2 regions of the Lactobacillus juensis genome follow, and region 2 is predicted to be linked to the other one. Evidence: riboswitches for the same ligand, from Rfam matches in the RefSeq annotation. Region 2 holds a riboswitch; the other holds the start of a gene.
The links. A riboswitch is a leader RNA that binds a small molecule or an ion and turns the genes downstream of it on or off. The one in region 2 is predicted to bind lysine.

Region 1: linked by a shared signal. The riboswitch ahead of lysA (diaminopimelate decarboxylase) and the one ahead of AAA926_RS08185 (ABC transporter substrate-binding protein/permease) in region 2 are both predicted to bind lysine.

The regions. Positions count from the first base shown of each region.
Region 1 is NZ_BTTS01000002.1:195,512-199,318, reverse strand. It holds gene dapD (2,3,4,5-tetrahydropyridine-2,6-dicarboxylate N-acetyltransferase) at 1-529, opposite strand, end outside; gene lysA (diaminopimelate decarboxylase) at 539-1,852, opposite strand; lysine riboswitch at 1,937-2,115, opposite strand; gene AAA926_RS05235 (aspartate kinase) at 2,397-3,749, shown strand; gene dapF (diaminopimelate epimerase) at 3,766-3,807, shown strand, end outside.
Region 2 is NZ_BTTS01000003.1:74,100-77,906, forward strand. It holds gene AAA926_RS08180 (amino acid ABC transporter ATP-binding protein) at 1-427, opposite strand, end outside; gene AAA926_RS08185 (ABC transporter substrate-binding protein/permease) at 427-2,052, opposite strand; lysine riboswitch at 2,162-2,338, opposite strand; gene AAA926_RS08190 (DNA-3-methyladenine glycosylase) at 2,468-3,100, opposite strand; gene AAA926_RS08195 (DUF488 domain-containing protein) at 3,145-3,504, shown strand; gene AAA926_RS08200 (TerC family protein) at 3,499-3,807, opposite strand, start outside.

The DNA.
Region 1 (3,807 bases), on a different contig from region 2:
TAGCACCAATCAAAACGTTTTTGCCAATTTTCACAGGTTGTGCTGAAGCCGGTTCGACAACTCCGGCAATTACGGCACCCGCTCCAACATGACTGTTAGCACCAATGATTGCTCTACCGCCCAAAACAGCATTCATATCAATCATGGCATTTTCACCAATTTCCGCACCAATATTAATGACTGCACCCATCATGATTACAGCATTTTTCCCTATCTCAACGTTTTCACGGATAAGCGCACCAGGTTCAATTCTGGCTGAGACGTTTTTTAGATCTAATAAGGGAATAGCAGAATTACGACTGACATTTTCCACTTGATAATATGTTATCTTTTCTGCGTTTTTTTCTAAAAAGGGTTTCAATACTTGCCAATCTCCAAAAACGACACCGGTGTGAGTTTCATTAAAAATTTTGCAATCTTCAGGCCAGTCCAGTTTAGCCATCTCACCTTTGACATATACTTTAACTGGTGTTTTTTTGGTTGAATTAGCAATGAAATCAATGATTTCAGCAGCCGACATTTTTTTCATATTTATTAATTATCCTTTCGTTTGATAAAAGCGATCATGGCTGATTAGATCCGCATAAGTTTCACGTGTAACTACTACTTGTGCTTGACCATTTTCTGCAAATACAACGGCTGGACGTGGAACACGGTTATAATTTGAAGCCATACTATAGCCATAGGCCCCAGTAGCCAGAACTGCAATTACATCACCTGGTTTACTTTGAGGCAGTGACATTTCGTTAATAAGAATATCGCCTGATTCACAATAGCGCCCTGCCAGTCTGACAGTTTCTTCAGGCTCTGCATGAGGATTTTCTGCTAATAATGCCTCATATTGTGCTTGATAAAGTGCCGGTCTGATATTATCTCCCATACCACCATCTACTGTAACGTAAGGCAATAGTCCCGGTACTTCTTTGCGTGCACCAACTGTATATAAGCTATAACCAGCCTCCCCTACAATTGAACGACCCGGTTCTATCCAGATAGCCGGCATTTTTAAGTGACTTTCTTGTATGCATTTTTTGACTGTCTGCACTATTTGGCTGATAAAAGCTTGCGCAGTCAAAACTTTGTCCTGTTTGGTATATCTAATGCCAAACCCGCCACCTAAATTTAAGACTTGAGGCTGGTAATCATATTTTTGTTTCCAGTTATTGACCAGTTGCATAAGTTTTTCAACTTCCAGCTTAAAACCAGCTGTTTCCAAAATTTGTGAACCGATATGAGCATGGAGGCCGATCAAGTCCATCTGTTTATTAGCTTTTACCTCTAAAAATGCCTGCTCGGCTTGGCCTGATCTAATATCAAAACCAAATTTACTGTCCTCTTGACCAGTTTGATCATACTCGTGAGTATGAGCTGAGACTCCTGGAGTTAGCCTCAGCATTACTTGCACTTGAGCATTTGTTTTTTGCAAAATTTGCGTCAGCAACTTAATTTCATAAAAATTATCCAAAACAATGACACCGACATGGTTTTGGACGGCCATTAATAGCTCATCTGCGGTCTTATTATTACCATGAAAACTGATTTTTTCTGCCGGAAATCCTGCTTCTAGAGCTGTGTACAATTCTCCGCCCGAAACAACATCAACGTGTCCACCCAGTTCATTAATTACCTGATAAATCGCAATTGTAGCAAAAGCCTTACTGGCATAACTAATTGCATAATTTACACTTTCTTCTGCGAATGCCTTTTGGAAAGCCTGAAATTGCTGTTTGATTTTTTGTACGTCATAAACAACTAATGGAGTACCAAATTCTTTTGCCAGTTTCAATGCATCTACTCCACCAATTGCCAAGTGACCTTGAGCGTTAGTCTGGTAATAATCATTAGCAGCCATTTAAGTCTCTCCCTTTTGTTAAATAAAAAAGGCTCTTTTGTTGTGCCTAACAAAAGAGTCCTTCAAGTTATTATCTGGTATCAATTTTGTCGATAGCGCTCCGCGAATATAAAATTGCGACAGTCCGTAACCTGTTAGATTACGTCCCAGCTAATTAATTACCGCAATAATTAACGCTTCGGCAACCGCCCCTTTGACTGGTTTCTTAGTTTTTGCAGAAACTCCATCAGCTACTTTTGTTGGTTGCAACCTCTTCGATTTATTAAAATATTATTATTAATTAATATGATTGTCAACCATTTTTGCCGGTAAATATTTTTTAACTTTCAAATCCTCAAAATTATTTTTTGCAATTAATTGTTTCAAAATTGCAACAAAGGCTATTATATTCGGCATTTATCGCCAGCATTTTTACGACAGTTTTCTTAAGAGAAATAATAGCGTTATTAATTAGCAACTTTCTTTTTCGGTTGAAGATTAAAATTTTAATGTTAAAATCCAATACTAATTACTTAAATTAAATTTAATTGTGAAAGGTATTAACATGAAAGTTGTAAAATTTGGTGGTAGTTCTCTAGCTGACGGAGAACAATTTCAAAAAGTTTTAAAAATTATTAATGCTGACCCGGCTCGTAAAATCATAGTTACCTCAGCGCCAGGAAAAAGATATAAAAATGACACTAAAGTAACAGATTTATTAATAAAATATGCCCAGGAAACAATTAATAAACAAAATTATAGTGAAACTGTTACAACAATTTGGTCCAGGTATCATGACATTGCCGCTTATTTTAAAATACCCGAACAATTATTAAAGCCTTTATTGCAAGAATTACATAATCTACCTCAAGTTTCTTATCCAAGTAAAGATTTTTTAATGGCAGGCTTTAAAGCGCATGGGGAAAAACTAAATGCTCAGCTTTTGACTTTAATTTTACAAAGTCGTCATATACCAGCTCGTTTTCTCGACCCTAAAGAATCTGGTTTTATTGTGACTGACAACCCTAATGACACCCAGGTTTTGCCGGAAACTTACAGCAATTTGCAGAAGTGGACTCAAACTTCAGACTTATTAATTGTTCCTGGCTTTTATGGTGTTACTCAAGACGGTTTAATTGCTACTTTTTCTCGTGGTGGTTCTGATATTACCGGAGCAATTTGGGCACGGGGACTTGAGGCTGACCTGTATGAAAACTTCACTGATGTCGATGCTATTTACGCTGCTGATCCTAGAATAGTTACGCATCCCAACGCTGTTAATATTATGACATACCGCGAGTTGCGGGAACTGTCATATGCGGGCTTTTCAGTTTTTCACGATGAAGCTATTATTCCTGCAATTGAAGGACAAATACCAATTAATGTCAAAAATACCAATCACCCAGATTTACCGGGAACAATGATCGTACCTGAAAATAACTTTCAGCCTCAAAGTACAATTACAGGAGTAGCTAGTTCTGGTCATTTTGCAGCACTATATTTACATAAGTACTTGCTAAATAAACAGGTTGGTTTTACTCTTAAATTACTACAAATTTTTTATAAATTTAATATATCTTATGAGCACATGCCTTCAGGAATTGATGATTTAACTGTGATTTTTGACAAACGCCAATTTAACGAGCAAATTCGCCAGCAAATGTGTCTTGAAATTCAACAGACACTTAAACCTGACCAATTAGAATGGATTGATGACTACGCCATTATCATGGTTGTAGGAGAAGGAATGAAAAACAAAATTGGGGTAATGAAGAATATCACGCTGCCTCTGGCACAAAAGCATATTGCAATTCATATGATTAACCAAGGTGCTTCACGAATCTCAATCATGCTGGGTACTAAAAAAGCGGACGCAGCAGCTGCCGTTAAAGAAATATATTATAAGTTTTTTAATTAATTTAAGGAGCAATTTTATGGTACAACTACAAAAAGTTCACGGTTCACAGAATAAATTT
Region 2 (3,807 bases):
GGCTTGGTCTGGCATTAACGTATTGCTCCATGCCTACCTTTTTCAAATTTGCCAGCGCAATTTGACGTGCTTCGTCTTTTGAGCGTTTTAATACCAACTCTTGACCTACCATACAATTGGCTAATACATTCTTGTTTTCAAATAAATCAAATTGTTGGAAAACCATGCCGACTTTTGCCCGGTAAATATTGCGATTGTAGTTTGGCGCCAAAACATTTTTGCCGTGAAAATCAACTTCACCAGCAGTGGGTTCCTCAAGCAGGTTGATGCAGCGCAAAGTTGTTGATTTACCACCACCTGAAGGTCCGATAATTGTGGCAATCTCACCTTTGTTTATATCAAAAGAAATATCTTTCAAAACTTGGTGTTCACCGAATGTTTTCTTGATGTGCTTTAAACTTAAAATAGTTTCGTTTGATTCAGTCATTAGTTCTTAGCCTCCATGTCTTTTGGTGTGCCAACTTGAACTTGGTTTGCCATTAAGTTGTAATTCTTACTTCCTTGGAGGTGTTTTTCAATTAAGTTGAATATTCTGGTAATGGTAAAGGTCAAGATGAGGTAGATAGCAGAAATTGTTAAATAAGTTGGGAAGAACTTAAATGTCTGACTCGCAATTGTTGAACCTACGAAGAACAACTCGGATACTGAGATGATGCTCAAAACTGAGGTATCCTTGATATTAACGATAAATTCGTTAGTAATTGAAGGCAAGCAGTTCTTGATTGCTTGTGGCAAAATAATATGCCACATTCTTTGATTATGAGTCATTCCCAACGCGCTGGCTGCCTCAAACTGACCTTCGGGTGTAGAAATAATTCCTCCCCTAATGATTTCGGCTAAATATGCTCCAGTGTTAATGGAAACAATGATTAGTGCGGCGACAGTTCTGTCAATGTTCAGGTGCCAGAATTGGGCAATACCATAGTAAATAACAGCAGCTTGAACCATCATTGGCGTACCCCGGAAAATTTCAATATAAACTGAAAGCAGCCAGTTGACGAACTTGAGCAGCCATCTTTTACCACCGGTTGTTGGTGTAGGAATAGTTCTCACAATACCAACGGCCAATCCAATAAAAAAGCCCGCTATGGTACCTACAGAAGCTAGAAGAAGCGTCATGCCGATACCATTTAAGATCATGCCGCCATATTGGCGCCACATAGATACTAACCAAGGCTCTGACTTAGCCTTTTTGCCTTTTTTATTATTATCAGTTTTAGGCTGCTGCTTGACAGCTTCAGTCATTAATCTGACTCTTTTTGCTTGGGGAATAGTAGCTAATATTTGGTTAACGCTCTTAAGCAGTGCCTTGTTGGGCTTGGCAATTCCGATTGAAGTGACAGATTCTTCTTTAGTAGCGTGGAAACCAGCCATTTTGCTGACAGGAATTGACTTAATATCAGGGTCAACCATCTTAAAGGAAGTTGATTCAGTGTCTTCGGCAACATAACCGTCAATAGTGCCAGAAATTAAACTTTGCCTCATTGCCGCAAAATCGCGCATAGCTGGTTGCCTCTTAGCACCCTTTAACTGCTTGATCAGATCATAGTGGAAAGTACCTTGTTGTGCTGTTAATTTAGCACCCTTAAAGTCGGTCAGCTTTTTAGCGTTGGCATATCTGCTGTTAATCTTGGTAATTACCACAAAAGTACTGTTTCTATAAGGCTTAGAGAAATTAATGGCCTTTTCACGTTCAGCTGTTGGGCTCATGCCGGCAATAATCAAATCAGCTTTGCCACTGGTCAAAGCGGGCAGTAAACCATCCCATTCAGTCTTAACAACTTCTACTTTTCTATTTAATTTTTTACCAATAATTTTTGCGATCTTGACATCATACCCATTGGCGTATTCTTTCGAGCCTTCAATTGGCACAGCACCATTGGCATCATTAGTCTGTGTCCAATTGTACGGCTGATAATTAGCTTCCATGGCGACTTTTAGTGTACCGTCATCTTTTTTGGCGTTAACTTCATTCAGACTAAAATTAGCCCCAATGCCCAAACAGGTGGACAGGGCAACTAAGGTAGCCAGCCACTTAAATCTTGACTTCATTTTGAAAACCTCCACAAAATATGTTTCAAATAAAGCCAATACAATAAAAGCGTAAACAAAAACCTCGCTGTTAGTCAAAAACAACGAGGTTATAATCCATTTTTTGAACAAATCATATAGCGCTCCCTGGAGATGAACCAGGACAGTCTGCAAAATATTCTCTTGCAGCCCAACAAAAAGATTGAAACGAACAATATTCTTGTTTCGGCAGTAATTCTTGCGCTAATCTTCAAAGTGTTCGCTCACTCAGATTAGTTTCGTAACAACCGCGACCTCTATTGCATTGGAAATTATTTAACTTAGAAAAATAATAGGCTATTAAGAGTGACTTGTCAATAACTTTATTTAAAAAATATTTTATAATTATCTCATTTATTATCTTTTACTATTTTAAAAGGCCGCTGGGATCCTGCTCTCACTGCCAGCCATTATCTTTTTGATAGGCACTTTTTTTCATTCTGGAAACATACGGATTACCTGCTACATAGTAACGTAATTTTTTATTGGCCCATTCTAATTCGGATTGACTAACGCCAATTCTGGCACTGGTTTTAATTTCCTTAGCCCACTTTTTATGATTATCATCTAAATCAATTTTAAATGGCGAATCAGACAAGAAGTGTAAATTCCATTTTTTATCGTGAATACCAAAAGCCTGCATCATTTTGGCTGGTCCATTAGTTAAAAGTACACCATTTTTACCGGCACGGTTTTTAATCATCTGCTCTATGCCCCAGACTGGTTCGATAGCCCTGATTAAAACTCCTTGCGGCTCATTATATTCTTGCGTTGCGACATCGAAAAAGAAATACTGTCTTTGGGCGTAAATGTAGATAGTTCCACCTTTACGATAAAGACCCTCATTAGCCGGACTGCGATGACCGCCATAAGAATGTGCTGCCCGGTCTTTAACACCTAAGTAAGCTTCAGCCTCTACAATATAACCACCCATTATATTCTGGCCATCATTATATGTTAATGGTCTGCCAATCAAATCTTTAGTAATGGCAGCAGTTGATTTATTAGAGAAATAAGTTGAATAATTCATTTTTTCTTCCGTGTAGTAAACTTAAACTAAAAGGAGATATTACAATGACAAAGATAAAATTAGTACGAATTTACGAACATGAGCAGCCTGCTGGCTACCGCATTTTAGTTGATCGTCTGTGGCCACGAGGCAAAAGCAAAAAAGATGCTAATTTGGATGAGTGGGTTAAAGAAATTGGTCCCAGCACCGAATTGCGTAAGTGGTTCAATCACGATGATACTAAATATCCTGAGTTTAGGCAAAAGTACATTGCTGAATTAGAACATAATCCTGTGACTGTTAGTTTTGTTACCCGAGTGAAAGACGAACTTGCAAAACAAGATGTCCTTTTTCTTTATGGTGCAAAGAATAAAGAGCACAACCAGGCAGTTGTGCTCAAAGAATACGTTGAACAAAGATTATAGTTTCCGTCTTTTCTTTTTTGCTCGTAGAAAATGAAAAGCAATAGTTAAGAGAAGAATACCGAACACAATAAAGGCAAAAGTTGTATTAGGCAGTTCGTAATGTAACGGTGGTAAAGACAATAAAAGTTTAAGAGCAATGATAGCAATTAAAACGTAAGCCATCGGTTGCAGTTCAGGAATAATGTCCATCAATTTGATTATGATTTCGGCAACACCGCGCATACATAAGATACCAATCATGCCACCAATTAATACTACTACCGGATTATTGGAAACCGCTAGGGCAGCTAAAACTGAATCAAT